Regions from separate parts of the Shewanella sp. 1311 genome, predicted to be linked through region 2. Evidence: predicted binding sites of a transcription regulator. Region 2 holds the regulator's gene; each other region holds the start of a gene.

Region 1 (6,122 bases), 840 kb from region 2:
TGGATTTTCCAGATAGTGTGCAATTTGGTGAAACGGGTTGGTTATATATTTCAGTAAATCAATTGCATAAAGCAAAAGCCTTCAATGGTCAGGCCGAAACTGCTAAACCACCTTATCGCATCATGCGACTCTGGACCGGTGAAGATACCGCTGCGGGGCAATAATATTTGAGCTGCAACTGCAAAGTTGCAGCTCATTTTTGCTTAAGGGCCATAAAGCATTCATCGCAATCTAAGTAAACGCCCCCATAACCTTCACTTTTAAGCCTAAAAACTACATCTCTGCATTCGATTCACCCGCTTCGATTTGCTGCTCGTATTTGCTGAGCTTGTTGTAGAGGGTTTTCACGCTGATCCCCAGCTGCTCGGCAGTATCGGTTTTATTGCCTTGAGTCGTTTCTAATGCTTGATAAATGGCGATTTTTTCTAAGTCATCTAAACGCATGCCCTGCGGGATAACGACTTGGTCATCGCCAGAAGCGCCCATTTCACTTGCCTGTGGCAACTGTAAATGGCTGGGTAAAATCTCTTGATCTGCCAAAATATAGGCTCGCTCAATGGCATGTTTTAATTCACGCACATTCCCTGGCCAAGGATATGCCGCAATCATCTGCGCACTGTCTTCAGCGAGGCTTTTATTCTGCTTTTCGGCCACATTACGATAGGCAAGAAAATGCTGCGCTAGCCCGAGAATATCATCGCCACGTTCCCTTAAGGGTGGAACGCGGATAGGGAACTGGGCCAAACGGAAATACAAATCTTCGCGAAATTGCCCAGCCTCAATCGCCACTATGGGATCACGATTAGTTGCCGCCACAATCCGCACATTGGCATACTGCACTTTGGCACCGCCAACGGGACGATATTCGCTATTTTCAAGCACTCTGAGTAACTTCACTTGATGCTCAATCGGCATTTCGGTGACTTCATCAAGAAATAAGGTTCCACCTTCTGCCTGCTCAAATACGCCTTTGTGATCGCGATTCGCACCAGTGAAAGCGCCTTTGACATGACCAAACAGCTCACTATCGACCAACTCAGGGCTTAATGCACCGCAGTTAATTGCAATAAAAGGCTCGTTCAATCTCGGGCTGGCAAGATGTATGGTATTGGCAACGAGCTCTTTCCCTGCGCCACTCTCACCAATAATCAGCACATTACTGTCGGTCGCAGAAACGCGACGTATCGTACGATACAGCTTGTGCATAGCTGCAGAGGAACCGACAAGCAAACCATATTGGTCTAGCTCGCTGGAAAAAGGCCGAGGCCGGATTGGTGATGAGACTAAATACTGGGCAAAATCGGCGAAGATGTCACTGATCAACGTCATATCGTAGGGTTTACGAAAATGATAACAGGCAAAATTCGACATTAACTGATCAAGATTGGGGTTCGGCTGACCATCGGAGAGAAAAATAAACTCGATATTAGACAAGGCCGTATTGTCCAGCAGCCCAAGATAATCCTCACGGCTAAGGCTAGACAGCTCAATGATGGCAACATCAATGTGGTTCGCCTCAAGCTGCTCTATCCAAGGTAAATCATCGACACTGCGTAGCTTATTAAAGTCGGCTGCGCCGGCGAGTTCTAAGATAGCTTGCTCGGCGTTTACATCCTGCAGGTGATAAAAAAGTGTCAATCGAGCCATGCTATCCCACTCCCTGTGTATGAAGGGCTACTGTATGTCAGTCGTGAAATTTTAACAACAGCAACGGTAATAGTTGCCGATATTCTAAGAGGATGGCGCAAGTAACCGAGAATATCAGCCTAAAAATCAGCCTGTTAACATACCATTAAAAATGAGAACAAAATATGCATGGTAGCTGAACGAAACGCAATTAGTTAAGCCAAACCGTTAAACAGGACTGTGCCGAACACTGGCATTTGGAGGCATTCATGAAGTCTAATGTTGTGCAACATCAGACTGATATCCGCGCCGATATCAGTTTGATTGATGAAATAATAAAGCTCAATCAAGAAGGGCTAACATTCTACAATCAGGCAATGACGTACGTCGAAGACTATAACCTTAAGCGTATTTTTTCGACCAAAGCGAATATCCACCAACGAATGTTGACGCGTTTTGAACAGCTGCGCCCTCTAACTGGTGAGCCTATTCATGGTCTAAGTCATGCAATACCAGTGACTTATACTCAAGTGACCAAATTGCTGCAACAATGCCATATGGCACAAGCGATGGCCGCACTTGTCGCCATTGAACAACAAGTGTTAATCCAGATGAAACAAGCGGTAAGGCAAGCACATCAGCCACAGCTTGCCAATCAGCTCGCAGAAGGTGCCGCTTGGTTGCAAATCAGTTGCGATGGTATGAGTTCACTCAACCCCAGTTAATCCTTGTAGCTGTTAGCATCAGTGCACATCAATATGATGTCTCTGTACTAATACGGCTTGCTACTGCATACGCGAAACCTTACACACTCAACCGCACTTATTCGTGCGGTTTTTTTATGCTCTAAAGATGGCTTTGCTTACCAGAAAAAATTACATTTTGTCGGTAAAAAAGACCGACTTAGGGGAAATCGCTGAGACATGAAAATATCGAAACCATCAACTAAAAGCATTAAATTCAATAACTTAATAAAACTGGCACGATTCACGCATTATCTAACATCGGGAAAACAACGGAGGATATGATTATGAAAACCACAACAGCATCAGTACTAGCGACCTTACTTGTCGGTTCAATCAGTTTAAATGTCGCAGCGGCTCAAGATTGGAAGGACGGGGCAAAGGATGCGTGGATCGATGGTAAAGCTGAAACCACTTTACTGCTCAACACTAACCTCAATTCCTTTGACATTATCACCGATGTGAAAGACGGAAACGTCACATTAACAGGTAAAGTGGAAAGCAGTGTCGATAAAGCCCTCGCCTCTGAACTGATCAAAAGTTTAGACGGGGTAAAAGATGTCGATAACCAACTCACTGTAATGAATGAGAAAGAAGGCACCAGTGACGTTGTCGCGTCGTTGACCGATTCTAAGGTTGCCACAGTCGTCAAAACCCGTTTACTGTTTTCAACCGATGTTTCTGGCACCCAGATTAATGTGGATGTCGCCAATGGTATCGTCACCTTAAAAGGTGAAGTTGCTAGCGATGCCGAACGTCAGTTAGCGCTGAAAATTGCCGAGAATACCGACGATGTGAAAAAAGTTGTCGATAAAATCAAAGTCGTTAAAAAAGCCTCTTAACGCTAGTTAAAGCTGCATTTTCTGTAACTGCACTTTCTGAAACTAGCTTTCAAAAGTAGCGCTTTAACAGTTGTAGCACTTTAACAGTCAGAGTTAAGTACAAGGCGTTAATCTTGCCTCAACTTTTGAACTCGATTGATAAGAAAGAGTAATAACAAAAAACCAGCCTAGGCTGGTTTTTTTATGTCCATTATTTCACTCAATCAAGCAAGGTCTTCTAGGACACGTAGATAAGACTAGGTTTGAGAAAACGAAATCAAGGTAGGAAAATTGAACGACATCAGGCTAATGCTGGAAGCGATAACACCTTAAGCAATAGTGCCTGAAACTATATTTTCAGAAACAATCATGCCTAAAAAATAATGCCTGAAGTCGCGTTAAAATGCGGGCTCAGCGCTGGCTTCAAAGCCAAACTGGAACTCATAAAAATGCTGACCATTTTCAATACTGATGGCCATAGTGCCCGTTAATCCTTGCAACTCGCCCGCGCCGGAATGGGGAACCACTTCTAAGATCAAACGGTTTTGTCCATCGGTCATAATGCCAAAATGTTGCAGCACGAAACTCCCCTGCTTACCACACACCTTGCCAACCACTTGCTCAATCGCCACATAGCCAGCCGAGCCTTTGACTGACGTCATTGCACTGAGCATTTCCCCTTGGCTTCGGCCCTCAAGCTCGCCATAAAAGGTTTTATCTAAACCCATACGCCCAAGCGTCACACCGCCCACACCCGTAGCATAGGTGCTATCTGGAGTGAGCTTAACATCAAATTTCCCAGTGATTTTGCTAACTTGCATGACACTCTCCTTGTCAAAACATTATGCCAAGTCTATCTACCCGAGAATGCTTGCCGCTGCGGCAAGCATGATTCACGGAACGAAAAATAACTTAGCACAAGCCTGCGCAGATCCATAATGCATTTACTCCCGACCCGTTGCGCACGACTACTCACTACTGATTTATGTTAATGATGCCAGTTTCGCTGACTGTCACCTCTAAGGTTTTGACGATTTCAGGGCTTTCAGACATAGGTTGGTCAGGCGCTCTATCGCGATAAGTCACGGCAATTTTGAATGGAGCTTCGAAGGGATAAACAGGTTCAATATTGTCCACCTCAATGCGATCACCCAGCATAACGCTGCCTAAATGCTTCAAGTTATTGTGTTCAAAATCGAGGCTAAACAAGCCAAGATACCAAAATGCCCCCGAACCTTGAGTCGTCACAATAAACGGTGCCACAAAGGGCATAGTCTGCATTTTAGGATCATCTTGAATGGGCGCGTTACTCTGGGTGTCGGGCTCTAAAGCGGGATCGAAATTTAACGGCGTAATGCGCAAATAATCCAGTAATACTCGGCCTTTTACCTCGCCATCTTGATAATCGCCCATTGCAAATTCTGTTTGCTTGATCTTAATAAAATGGGTCAATGCAACCGATTTACCGCCCTCTGGTAGGGTAATTTCAAACGGGTTAGCGGTATTTAAGCTAAAGAGTTTAAGCATCACTTCCGACGCATTCGCCACCGGCTTAACCTCCAGCGGTGTCACCACTTCGACCTCATTGGCCTGTGCCTGCGTTTTTTCCTGCGCCATAGCCTCGTCGTATTGCATGACCTTACCATCTTCCATCACCATATAAATATCATCATTGGTCATGTTGAAACGGTAAATACCTGCGGCGAGTATGGCTAATATCACTAAGGTGCCCGCTAAGGTTAACTTTACAAACGTACTCATTTTCTCTCCCCAATCGCGCGCTTTGTGCGCTGCTTTTCTAACACTGATCAACTTCAAATCAATGTCGGAGCAGTATTACAGATACTGAGTTAAAGCGAAGTGGGTAAAGTGTAAAAAAGTGACGCTATTTTGAAATTTGTCAGGCTAAGTTCAGCAACATGTCCTTTACTCGGTGAATATTATGGGCCGAGTAAATACTCAGCCCAACACTTAGCTACTTCTCGTTTTTCCACAAGGCTGGGGTTTGACTCGGTTGCCAATTACTTTGGGAGAAATGGGCTTGCACTAAGGAATAGATTTTATCTTGATACGAGACAAAATCAGGCTGCTGATAATCATGCTGATCCTGCCAAGCGGGGGCATAGTTATCTAGCGTGTCGAAACGGTATCCTTGGCGCTGCGCCTCTTCCACGAAGCGTTTAATTTTAGGCAAATTGATGGTCGCACCTTGACCACGGTGCGCATTCTCAAACAGGAAGTCGTGGGTCAAGATCACCACTTTACCGTCGTGCAAACCATCGCTGCAGTCTAAGTTCTGCGTGCGACTGTTGAGAGGGTTCATTGTGGTGCCCGCACAGGTGTTGATCACTTGATTGATTTTATCCACCAGCTGAATCCCATCGGCCATAGATTCGGCTGGAAAAGCCACGCCCCAATCCTCTGGCCCCCAATCAAAGTCCCAACCAAATATTTTATAATCACTCTCGGCGAGCATGTTTTGAATTTGCACCGCAACTTGCGAACTGTTGGTAGAGGTTTCGGCGGTACAAGCAAAAGCAGGGTCCCAAGGCGGCACAGTATCAGAGGTTGCACACAAGCCGTCACCTTTAAGTTTACTGCTCACTCGCCAGCCATTGGTATAGGGCAAACGCGCCAACTTAGTCATCTTGTTGTTGGGATAACTGGCGGCATTAGGAATAAGTTCAACCACTTTGGCGGTATTCGTCACAAAGTAGGTAAAGTCGGTAGCCGCATCTTGATAGGATTTAACTGGCCAGAGACCCACTTGATTGCAATAAACTGCCCCCGATTGCACACCATCGGTGCAGTTATGCAGCATATGATCGTAACTGTGGTTTGCCAGAATATGACCATCGTCTAGCAAACGTTGTAAGGCGACAGCCGCTAACGCTTCGTTTTCATCCCCTTCGCCATACATATGAAAAGCATT
Region 2 (6,122 bases):
CTATTTGTTCTTGATCGATAAGCTGCCACAGCACTTGTCTGGCGCTGGGTGGTGAGGATTCTAAGATCAGCGCGATATCTGAGGCGGCCATTTTTTGCAGCATGTTACGCACGTGCACAAACATGCCACTGCTAAGCGCTTGGTTTAACTGGTCGAGACTATGTCCGGTGTGATTGTTTTCTGAATTATCTACGGGCATTTGTCCTCCATGGTTGTCCGCCACTGTGCGGCAAATTGGTTCGAGAGTGCGCTGCTTGGCGCAGGGCTAAGACTTAGCGTTGACTTCGCGATAACTATGCTTCAGTCACAGATAGAGCGCTCCAGTGTAGGTCATGCGTTTTACGCATAGATTAAGGCGGCTAAGACTAAGGTGAGTCAGCGGTAATGCTCGCTAGTGTAATCGCCTATGGTTCGTGCCGTCGAGCGACAAATGTGTCGCCAAGCTTTTGAAACGAGATGTGAACTGCACAAATAAGCAGTGCTAAATGTGAGGTGTACTAATCTGAGTGCCTGTGTGGAACGCTGAGTATGAAATCAAACTAACAGGCTTCGTCAAACTTAGCGTCGATTAAGGCACAAATGGCATCCAGAGCGGGCTCAGCATCTGGACCTTCGGCGATAAGTTTAATGGTTTTACCCATGCCAGTTTCAAGCATCAATAAGCCAAGCACGCTGGCGGCAGATGCCTGTTTATCGCCTTGTATTAAGGTGATGGTCGCATCAAACTCGGATGCCAGTACCACCAACTTAGTAGCGGCACGGGCATGTAATCCCAGTTTGTTACAGATGGTGATCTGACGTTCAAGCTTTGGCATTATTCAGCTCTCGATGGCGGGCATAAACTTTATGTTTACCGTTACTAAAGCGTTTAGCCAATTGCTCTGCGACGTAAACCGATCTGTGTTGCCCACCCGTGCAGCCAATCGCCACAGTTAAATAACTGCGATTGTTGCGCTCGAGATGTGGCAGCCAAGTTTCCAGTAAATTTTCGATTTGCCAGATGAACTTATTGACCAGTGGTTGACGATTTAAGAACTCAGCCACGGGTTCATCTAAGCCTGTCAATGGACGCAGCGCCAGTTCCCAGTGTGGGTTAGGCAGGAAGCGTACATCGAACATAAAGTCGGCTTCGGTTGGCATACCGTGCTTAAAGCCAAAGGACTCGAAGTTAATCACTAACTCTTTATCAACGCTGCCGAGCAGAATTTGTCTGACTTGGTCGCTTAAATCATAGATATTCAGGTTCGACGTATCTATGTAGTGATCGACCAGTTTTGACATAGGCTCGAGCAGCTTCCCTTCCAGTTTTATCGCTTCTTGCAAAGAGACTTGGCTCTTCGACAAAGGGTGCAAACGGCGGGTTTCGCTGTAACGCTTGAGCAGAATTTTATCGCTGGAATTGAGGAAGAAGCTGGTTAACTCAGTATCAGGAGGCAGGCTCGCGAGTTGCTTTACTAAGACCTTGTCCTGCTCAGGCATGTTACGCACGTCGACACTAATGGCGACGAGATCGTTACTGCCTTTGAGTTGCTCAAGCAAAGTGCCGATTAAGGGCAAGGGAAGGTTATCGACACAATAATAGCCGAGATCTTCGAGTACCCTTAGGGCGACAGATTTGCCTGAGCCTGAGCGGCCCGACACTATGACCAGTTTCATCCAGTGATTACCTGATAGAGTTCCGTTTCATCATGCGTCTTGCGTAATTGCTTTAATATTTGCTTGTCGCTCAGCTTTTCGGCCATGCAAGACAAGGTACTTAAGTGCTGCTGACATTGGTCTGCAGGCACCAGTAGTGCAAATAAAATATCAACAGGTTGCTTATCGATAGCATCGAATGCTATCGGCTCTTCACACTTAATGAGTATGGCAATGGGCTGATCTATATCGGCTAGTCGACCATGTGGAATGGCGATGCCGTTACCTATACCTGTGCTCCCCATCTTTTCGCGCGCCACTAGGCTTTCGAATATCTCTTGAGATGAGAGGGTCGGGTACTGGGCAGCGACTAAGTCGCTGATGAGTTCCAGTACCTTTTTCTTGCTGCCCGGAGTGGCGCAGGTAGTGCACTCCGGCCGCAGTATGGTACAAAGTTCCATTATTAGTGTTTTGTTAACTTCTCTTTGTGTTTAATAACCTGACGATCAAGCTTGTCAATCAGGGCGTCTATAGCGGCATACATGTCAGCATGCTCTGAAGTAGCAAAAACTTCACCACCGATAAGATTTATTCTCGCTTCGGCAATCTGTTGCATTTTCTCGACATTGAGCACAACGTGCACATTATTGATCTGTTCGAAATGGCGTTCAAGTTTTGAAAACTTTTCTTCTACATATGCACGTAACGATTCGGTAATTTCGACATGGTGTCCACTCAGGTTTATTTGCATAGAAACGTCCTCCGATATCCACTGTAGGTTATAAACTTTTACGCTGATTAGAAGGCGGAATGAGCATAGCCTCTCGGTACTTCGCAATGGTTCTGCGGGCTACGTTGATCCCTTGTTCTGCCAGAAGTTGTGCCATCTTACTGTCGCTTAATGGTTTTTTCTGGTTTTCCGCTGCAACCAGTTTCTTAATGAAGGCTCTGATTGCTGTGGATGAGCATTCCCCACCATCGTCAGTACCGACGTGGCTAGAGAAGAAGTATTTTAGTTCAAAAAGTCCCTTAGGGGTATGCATGTATTTCTGTGTCGTCACCCTTGAGATGGTCGACTCATGCATTTCTACCGCTTCGGCAATATCGTTCAGCACCATAGGTTTCATGGCTTCTTCACCGTATTCAAAGAAACCTTGCTGATATTGGACGATACAGTTCGCCACCTTCAACAGGGTATCATTACGGCTCTCTAAACTCTTGATAAACCATTTAGCCTCTTGCAGATGACCACGAATAAATTGGCTATCGGCTTGGCTTTTAGTGCTGCGCGCCATCGAAGCATAATGTTGATTTACATTGATTTTTGGCATGCAGTCAGGATTAAGCTCAACCACCCAACGGCCATTTTTCTTCGACACTGACACATCTGGGATGACGTATTCGTCATCGTTGGGCGTAATCAATAAACCTGGGCGGGGATTGAGGGTTTGGATAAGCGCGATGCCGTCTCTTAACTCATCCTCTTTTAATTTAGTCTTACGCATCAACAATCTAAAATCGCGGGCGGCGATCAGATCTAAATGATCTTTGATCAGCATGCGGGCGTTTTCTAGGTTGGGCGTGTCAGCGGCGAAATGCGACAGTTGGATCAACAGGCACTCGCTTAAATCGCGGGCGGCAACACCAATGGGATCAAAATGTTGAATGCGCTTGAGTACAGCTTCGACTTCGTCGAGCTCAACCTCAGAATTGCCCATGGCTTCGAGGATTTCGTCAGTGCTTTGGGTGAGATAGCCTTGATCGTCGATGGCATCAATAATGGCGGTGGCAATGGCTAAATCGGTTTCAGAAAACGGTGTGAGGTTTTTTTGCCATTCTAAGTGTTCATACAAGCCTTCACTGGTCTCACCTTGGAAGGGCATATCGTCTTCACGACTGCCGCCGGGGCCAGAATTGGGAGAGGCGGTGAACACTTCATCCCAAGTGGTGTCCATGGGGAGTTCGTCGGGCATGGATTCTTTGGTTAAGGACTCTGCCGTGTCTATGGTGGAGCTGTCTTTTTCTGGCGGCAGGGTGCTAGATTCACTGAAATCCGTATCGGATAGCGTTTGGTTTACAGGGTCTTTAGTGGCGTCGAATTGATCCTCTTCCAGCTCGAGAAGGGGATTAGAATCTAAGGCTTGCTGGATCTCTTGCTGCAGTTCTAATGACGACAGTTGCAACAGACGGATGGCCTGTTGTAATTGTGGCGTCATGGTTAACTGTTGACCCAGTTTGAGCTGGAGTGACGCTTTCATGTTACCGCTGATCCCTACGTTATTATTGTTGGATGAGGTCGCTTGTTATCATCTTGAGTGGAGTCCAATGGTGGCATAAATTGCCTGCATTGGCTCCGCTTGATTAACTATAGCCTGAATTGTTCACCTAAGTACACAGCCCTAACTTGCTGATTGTCTAAGATCTCTGCGGGTGTTCCTTCGGCAATCAAGTTTCCGTGACTCACGATATAGGCATGTTCACACACATCTAATGTCTCACGGACATTGTGGTCTGTGATCAACACGCCAAGGCCACGACTTTTGAGCTGTTCGATAATCTTTTTAATGTCGATAACCGAAATCGGATCGACACCAGCAAAGGGTTCATCTAGCAAAATGAACTTAGGATTTGCTGCTAACGCCCGCGCAATTTCGACACGGCGACGTTCACCGCCCGACAATGACATGCCTTGGCTGTCACGGATGTGGGTGATGTGGAACTCTTCAAGCAGATGCTCTAGCTCTTCTTCCCTTTGCTCTTTTTTTAGTTCTTTACGCGTTTGAAGCACGGCCATGATGTTGTCATGGACGGTCAGTTTACGGAAGATACTGGCTTCCTGTGGCAAGTAACCTATGCCTTTGCGGGCGCGCAGGTGCATAGGATCTGCGGTTAAATCATCATCGTCGATAAAGATGTGGCCTTTATCGCTTTTAACCAGACCAACGACCATGTAAAAGGTGGTGGTTTTACCCGCGCCGTTCGGGCCGAGTAGGCCAACGACCTGACCGGTTTTTACCGTCAGACTGACGTCTTTAACCACTTGGCGACTCTTGTAACTCTTCGCCAGATTTTGTGCTCTTAGGGTGATTTGGGTCATTTAGAGTCCTGCTTTTTCACAGGTTTATCTGCTGGCGCGTCTGGTTTGGCATCATCTTGATAGCTTTCTGGCTGAATGATAGTGATCACGCGATCGTCGCCACTGCCGGTACTCTCGGCAATCAATTTTTGCTGGATGATGTTGTAGCGGATTAAATTACCCGTCACTTGGCTGCCCGCTTGATCTAACGAGGCTAAACCTTTAAGTGTCAGGGTGCGGCTCGCCATATCGTAACGAATTTCTTTCGCGCTCGCCGAGGCTGGACGGCCATCGTCTAATACTTGGCTGTACGTCGCAGGGTTGCCAGTGGCCACTAAAATTTTGCTATTTTCACCTTCGGCAGAAAATGCACGCAGTTGATCTGCATGGATTTTAATCGAACCTTGGGTGACTTCAACCGGACCAAAGAAGATGATCTGGTTGTTCTTGATATCTGCCGTTTGGCTCACAGCCTTGATTTTGACTTCCTGTTTCAGGTCGTCGACTTTAGCAAAGGCGCTCATGCTCATTATTAGCATTAGGCTGGCAAGTAATACGTTATTTTGCTTCATATGTTCCTACTACCTGACTGGTCAATTGCACTTCTTGCGCGTTGAGGTCGGCATAAAGGCCTTGGCCTTGAATATTAAAATCTTTCCCTGTGACGTAAATGGTGCGGTCAGAGGTCATTATCATCGTATTGAGATCGAGTTCCAGATAACTGGTGGACAAGGTCTGGATCGGTTCTTCTGGGCTAATGGCATCAATAATAACATTGTTTTCTAATACAACCTTGCCCGTTTCCTTGTTTAGCTTGCCCTGATCTGCTCTGAGTTGCCATTGTGCTTTACCTTGGTCTGGATAAACAAGATAAACAGGTTGAGTAAAGTAAGTTTGATTCGTTGAATCATAATGTTCCATGTGTTTCGCCGTCACACGGCTATTGACTAACCCTTGTTCATTGAACTCAACACTGCGCAGATCTTCAACGATGAAATCTGGGGTATTTTGATCTTTTACTCTGTTATCGGTATCACCGCTGTGTTTGTTCTGCACTTGCCAATAAAGCACTAATGCCGTTCCAAAAAAAGCGATAATCGCGAGTGTCACACGACTCATATACTCATTCCATGGGCCGAAGTGAATTTATTTTGACTGAGTAGCAATAGATCTGTGAGTTCACGCAAGGCACCGTGGCCGCCATTGAGCGTAGTCACAAAGTGGGCGTGCTGACGAACATAGGGATGACCATCGGCTACGCTGACTGCTAAACCGACGACATTCATCACTGGCAGATCGACAATGTCATCACCGATATACGCCACTTCTTCCGGGGTAACGCCATAGAGTGCGAGCAATGCTTCATAGGGCTCGAACTTATTGTCTACGCCTTGGTAAATATGAGTTACGC
Region 3 (6,122 bases), 850 kb from region 2:
ATCGATATTTTGCTCAATGGCAAAGTGGTGGTGGACTTCCAAAACCTTGGGGTGATGATCAAAGAAGAAGCCGAATGCACTCGCTACCTTGCGGATAATGATGCCAGCACCGCTGACAATACTGCCAAAGATGCTGCTTCGGCTGCGCCGCTAGTTTCGACAACACCCGCATCGTTCGCCGCGCCGCTGATGGCGCAGCTGCCAGATTTAACCGCGCCAACCAACAAAGGCGTAGTGCCGCTTAAGCATGTGCCTGCACCAGTCGCGCCTGCGGATTCAAAGTATGCTAACCGCGTGCCCGATACCCTACCGTTCACGCCGTACCACATGTTCGAATTTGCCACTGGCGACATCGAAAACTGCTTCGGCCCTGATTTCAGTATCTATCGCGGCCTAATTCCACCACGCACGCCTTGCGGTGATTTGCAGCTCACGACTCGCGTCATTGCGATTGACGGCAAACGCGGCGAACTGAAAAAGCCTTCTTCGTGCATCGCCGAATACGAAGTGCCCGCAAATGCTTGGTATTACGATAAAAATAGCCATCACGCTGTGATGCCCTATTCTGTGCTAATGGAGATATCACTGCAGCCAAACGGCTTTATCTCAGGCTATATGGGCACCACCTTGGGCTTCCCCGGCCAAGAACTGTTTTTCCGTAACTTGGACGGTAGCGGTAAGCTTCTGCGCCACGTGGATTTACGCGGCAAAACAATCGTGAACGACTCACGTTTGTTATCGACTGTGATTGCCGGCAGCAACATCATCCAGAATTTTAGCTTCGAGCTAAGCTGCGATGGCGAGCCTTTCTACCAAGGTAAAGCGGTATTTGGTTACTTCAAGGGCGATGCGCTGAAAAACCAACTTGGCATAGACAACGGCAAGATCACTCAGCCTTGGCATGTGCAAAATGGTATAGCCGCCGATAGCCAAATCAATCTGTTAGATAAACAGCATCGCAGCTTTAACGCGCCAGAAGGTCAGCCGCATTACCGTTTAGCGGGCGGTCAGCTTAACTTTATCGACAAAGCCGACATCGTGAAGACCGGCGGTAAAGCGGGCCTTGGCTATTTATACGCCGAGCGCACCATTGACCCGAGTGATTGGTTCTTCCAATTCCACTTCCATCAAGATCCGGTAATGCCAGGCTCATTAGGGGTTGAAGCCATTATCGAGCTGATGCAAACCTATGCGATTGACCAAGACCTTGGTGCGGGCTTTAAGAGTCCAAAATTCGGCCAGATATTATCGGATATCAAATGGAAGTATCGCGGCCAAATTAACCCATTAAACAAGCAGATGTCGCTGGATGTACACATCACCAGCGTGACAGACGACAATGGCAAACGCATCATTATGGGCGATGCCAACTTGAGTAAAGATGGCCTGCGGATTTATGAAGTCAAAGACATCGCCATCTGTATTGAAGAAGCTTAATGCGGTAAATTCTATTTATTGAATCACTTAAAAATAATCCTGCCGCTGCGTTGGCTTTTTACACCCGAACTTTTTACTCAAGTAATAGCAACGCAGCTGCAATAAAAACGAGACCCAAGATGACTAGCCATACTCTAGATCAATTCAATAGCAATAACGAAAAACTCAGCCCTTGGCCGTGGCAAGTCAACGATGCAGAGCTGAGCTTTGATATCGACTCATTAGGCAAAAAACTCAAAGATTTAAGTCAAGCCTGTTACTTAGTCAATCACAGTGAAAAAGGCTTAGGCATAGCGCAAACGGCCGAAGTGACCACAAGTGACAGCCAAGCTCCATTGGGCTCACACCCTGTCAGCGCCTTTGCCCCTGCCCTTGGCACCCAAAGTTTAGGCGACAGTAACTTTCGCCGCGTCCACGGCGTCAAATACGCTTACTACGCCGGCGCTATGGCTAACGGTATTGCCTCGGAAGAACTGGTTATCGCCCTCGGCCAAGCGGGCATTTTGTGCTCATTTGGCGCGGCTGGGTTAATTCCATCCCGCGTTGAAGCAGCCATTACCCGCATTCAAGCAGCGCTGCCCAATGGTCCTTACGCTTTTAACTTAATTCACAGCCCAAGCGAGCCCGCGTTAGAGCGCGGCAGCGTTGAGCTGTTTTTAAAACATAAAGTGCGCACAGTCGAAGCCTCGGCATTTTTAGGTTTAACGCCGCAGATCGTCTATTACCGTGCAGCGGGGTTGAGCCGCGACGAACATGGCGAGATAGTCATTGGCAATAAAGTCATCGCAAAAATCAGCCGCACCGAAGTCGCGACTAAGTTTATGGAGCCGGCGCCTGCCAAAATCCTCCAGCAATTAGTGAGTGATGGCCTTATCAGCCAAGATCAAATGGCGATGGCGCAACTTGTGCCAATGGCGGACGACATAACAGCCGAAGCCGACTCTGGCGGCCATACCGACAATCGTCCATTGGTCACGCTATTGCCGACAATTTTGGCACTAAAAGATGAAATCCAAGCTAAATATCAATATAAAACGCCCATCCGTGTTGGCGCAGGCGGCGGCGTCGGTACACCCGATGCAGCATTAGCCACCTTCAACATGGGCGCGGCATTCATCGTCACAGGTTCTATCAACCAAGCTTGCGTCGAAGCGGGCGCCAGCGAACACACCCGTAAGTTACTCGCCACCACAGAAATGGCCGATGTGACTATGGCACCTGCCGCTGATATGTTCGAAATGGGCGTGAAATTACAAGTGGTAAAGCGTGGCACTTTGTTCCCGATGCGCGCCAATAAGCTTTATGAGATCTACACCCGTTACGATTCGATTGATGCTATCCCTACGGACGAGCGTAAAAAGCTCGAAGAGCAAGTGTTCCGCTCATCACTCGATGACATTTGGGCGGGTACTGTCGCCCACTTTAACGAGCGCGATCCAAAGCAAATCGAGCGCGCACTGGATAATCCCAAACGTAAGATGGCGCTGATTTTCCGCTGGTATTTGGGTCTATCGAGCCGCTGGTCAAACACAGGTGAAGTCGGCCGCGAAATGGATTACCAAATCTGGGCAGGCCCAGCGCTAGGTGCATTTAATGCGTGGGCCAAAGGCAGTTATTTAGATGACTATAAAGCCCGTAATGCGGTGGATTTAGCCAAACATTTAATGGTAGGCGCGGCGTATCAATCTCGGATTAACTTGCTGTTATCCCAAGGCGCGAGCATTCCGGTCACACTACTACGCTGGAAACCGCTGAATCGTTTTTAACCGCTTTTAGCCCTATTGCTCAGTCTTAAAACTGATACTTAAAGCCGGCACTGTTCATCACTGCCGGCTTTTTAGTCACCTATCCTCACTAAAAATCAATTTCAATTGCCGTACATATGGCTGAAACTCTTACCGAAGCTTAGGTAAAAATTGCATATCAATCGATATACCCACTCAAACCAACCGAAAGACAATTAAATAAATGTCAATTAAAATCAAAATCATAGGCAATTATTTCAAAGTTGGCATTAAGTTCGCAATATCTAATTCACCATTAGCCGTACCTTACAAATGACACACTCGGTCATAAGAAGGATTAATACTAAGCGAGGAGGTTGATATGTTAGGTTGGACATTAGTATTTCTGGTTGTTGCCATTGTTGCTGGACTATTAGGATTTACTGGAATAGCAGGCGCAGCAGCAGGTATCGCAAAAATTATTTTCTTCTTATTTATTGTGTTACTCGTGATTTCACTGCTGATTAATGCCCTCAAGGGCAAGTCACCACGACTTTAATTATTTTTTAGAAAGGAGATGTATATGAAACCATTTACTCTGATGACAAGCGCTTCACTGGCATTATTGCTCGCTTTAGGTTTAACCGCCTGTAGTGATAACAAAGCCGAAGATGCCGGCGAAAAAATTGATGAAGTGATGACTGATGCAGGTAATGCCATTGAAGATGCCTGTGAAGAAGTGAAAGAAGGCGTTAAGGCTAAAGATACTAAGTGCTAATCTGACACTTTAACCTAACTTGAGGGTGGCAATAGACATATCTACTGCCACCCTTTTGATCTAATGTTAACAACGCGATTCACCGATTCAGTCAGCCGTTCAACATGCAGCGGTTAAATCAAAAAACAGCATTGGAGGGCGCGTATGCTAAGCAAAATCCACATCAAATATTTCTACTTTATGGGTGCCGTGTTACTCGCCTATTTTGCAGTAACGGGTACGTCTCCCCTGCTCACCTTTATTTGGGCTTGGACAAGCCTGTCGCTATTTTTAGTCGGTTCAGCCTACTGGTTTAATCTCGCCAGCATCTTTAGAAAGCGCCAAGATGGCACTATCCCTTGGTATATTCGCTGGGGCTTTATTCCGTTTCTATTGGGTAGCCGACTGTATAACCATTGGGCGAGAAAACGCGACTCTGTGCCGTCGATGCAAAAGATAGATGAGCAGTTGTATCTCGGCTGCCGATTATTTTCTGCGGATCTGGAGAAAATCAAAGCCAATAAGATCACCGCAATTCTTGATGTGACCGCCGAATTTGATGGCTTAGATTGGTCGCAGTTTGAAGATCATATCGAGTATTTAAACATTCCCATCCTCGACCATAGCGTGCCGACCAGCGCCCAGCTCAATCAAGCCGTTAACTGGTTACATCGCCAAGTGCGCGCCAATAAACAGGTGCTGATCCACTGTGCTATGGGGCGCGGCCGCTCAGTACTGGTGCTCGCCGCCTATTTAGTCTGTAAAGATAAACAGCGCAACTTCGCCGAAGTATTGCAACAAATTAAGCAGGTCCGCAAAACCGCGGGCTTAAACAAATGGCAATTACGCGCCCTTGAACACATGCTCAAGCAAGGCAAAATCAACATCCATAAAGTGGCGTGGATTATCGCCAACCCGGTCTCTGGCGGCGGCAAATGGCAACAATATGGCGAGCAAATCCAAGACGAACTAAAAGCCTATTTTGACCTAACGTTAAAGCTCACCAGCGAAAATATCAGCGCAAATACCTTCGCCAAAAAAGCCCGTAGTAGCGGCGCCGATATCATTATTGCCTGTGGTGGCGATGGCACAGTGACAGAGGTGGCATCGGAAATAGTGAACACCGACATCGCCTTAGGGATCATTCCCTTAGGCACCACTAACGCTCTCAGCCACGCGCTATTTGGTTTAGGCAGTAAGCTTATTCCTGTCTCTCAGGCTTTAGATAATATTATCCAAGGCCATTACCAAGCTATCGATACTGCCCGCTGTAATCAACATTTAGTCTTGCTACTTGTGGGCATTGGTTTTGAACAGCAGATGATTGAATCTGCGAGCCGTGAACGTAAAAATGCCCTCGGCCAGTTTGCCTACCTCGATGGCTTATGGCGCGCCGTGAATGCCGATATCACTCTAACCATACAGCTCAGCTTAGATGATGCCGAGCCCACAACATTGACCACCCATAGCCTTATTGTTGCCAATGCCGCCCCCTTTACCAGCGTATTAGCACAGGGCGATGGCGAGCCAAACATGACAGATGGCCTGCTCGATATTACCTGGCTAGATGCCGGCAGTGAGCCGACAGACAAGCTCCTTAGCCTAGCCGAATTAGCCATTGCAGGATGGGTAAAAGAAGGCAATAAAGACACACAGTCAAAGCCACCTAACGTGCCATCTAGCACAACCAAGGTTCACCACGCCCACGCAAAAAAAGTGCGTATTAGTAGTGAGCCCAAGTGTAAATATGTGATTGATGGCGAAATCTTTGAACCCGCGGATCTCACCATTGAAGTCCAACCCGCATCCCTTAAGGTGTTTGTGCCTTATCAGGAAATAACTGAAGAGGATGGATAACGGCTCAATGCTCAACGCTCAACGCTCAACGCTCAACGCTCAACGCTCAATGCTCAATGCTCAATGCTCAATGCTCAATGCTCAATGCTCAATGCTCAATGAGGCCAAAAATCCGAGTCGCCCCTGCCTATTGTCAAAATAATATTGAAACAGAACCGATTTTTACACTCTTTTTTTTGTAAATAATAACTTCTATTCTACAGCCCTTAATCAAAAAGCGGAGTTAGAATATGAAACACCTCGTCACATCAGCGTTATGGCTTTCTTTGACAGCCAGTAGTTTTGTGAATGCCACCACAGCAATAGGAAGTCTTGAAACCGTCGCTGAATTGCCAATACGACCAGGC

Evidence for each region. Region 2 encodes sigma-54, which starts transcription at its own class of promoters, with help from an activator protein. Its sites were predicted from a motif close to GTTGGCACGNNNNTNGNNT; they were not measured.
Region 1: AC5YB3_RS18665 (BON domain-containing protein) is a predicted target of sigma-54. The motif match lies at 2,603-2,621, and genes of this name have one in related genera.
Region 3: AC5YB3_RS18695 (DUF1328 domain-containing protein) is a predicted target of sigma-54. The motif match lies at 3,445-3,463, and genes of this name have one in related genera.

Annotation. Positions count from the first base shown of each region.
Region 1 is NZ_CM181686.1:4,235,311-4,241,432, reverse strand. It holds gene AC5YB3_RS18680 (L-dopachrome tautomerase-related protein) at 1-164, shown strand, start outside; gene AC5YB3_RS18675 (sigma-54 interaction domain-containing protein) at 274-1,647, opposite strand; gene AC5YB3_RS18670 (hypothetical protein) at 1,896-2,351, shown strand; gene AC5YB3_RS18665 (BON domain-containing protein) at 2,657-3,211, shown strand; gene AC5YB3_RS18660 (DUF3224 domain-containing protein) at 3,589-4,011, opposite strand; gene AC5YB3_RS18655 (hypothetical protein) at 4,166-4,951, opposite strand; gene AC5YB3_RS18650 (polysaccharide deacetylase family protein) at 5,166-6,122, opposite strand, start outside.
Region 2 is NZ_CM181686.1:3,390,393-3,396,514, forward strand. It holds gene mgtE (magnesium transporter) at 1-199, opposite strand, end outside; gene AC5YB3_RS15170 (HPr family phosphocarrier protein) at 540-815, opposite strand; gene rapZ (RNase adapter RapZ) at 802-1,656, opposite strand; gene ptsN (PTS IIA-like nitrogen regulatory protein PtsN) at 1,653-2,096, opposite strand; gene hpf (ribosome hibernation promoting factor) at 2,099-2,386, opposite strand; gene AC5YB3_RS15190 (RNA polymerase factor sigma-54) at 2,415-3,893, opposite strand; gene lptB (LPS export ABC transporter ATP-binding protein) at 4,001-4,732, opposite strand; gene lptA (lipopolysaccharide transport periplasmic protein LptA) at 4,729-5,283, opposite strand; gene lptC (LPS export ABC transporter periplasmic protein LptC) at 5,270-5,830, opposite strand; gene kdsC (3-deoxy-manno-octulosonate-8-phosphatase KdsC) at 5,827-6,122, opposite strand, start outside.
Region 3 is NZ_CM181686.1:4,242,229-4,248,350, reverse strand. It holds gene AC5YB3_RS18705 (hotdog fold thioesterase) at 1-1,437, shown strand, start outside; gene pfaD (eicosapentaenoate synthase subunit PfaD) at 1,557-3,203, shown strand; gene AC5YB3_RS18695 (DUF1328 domain-containing protein) at 3,544-3,720, shown strand; gene AC5YB3_RS18690 (hypothetical protein) at 3,745-3,939, shown strand; gene AC5YB3_RS18685 (diacylglycerol kinase family protein) at 4,084-5,775, shown strand; gene AC5YB3_RS18680 (L-dopachrome tautomerase-related protein) at 6,006-6,122, shown strand, end outside.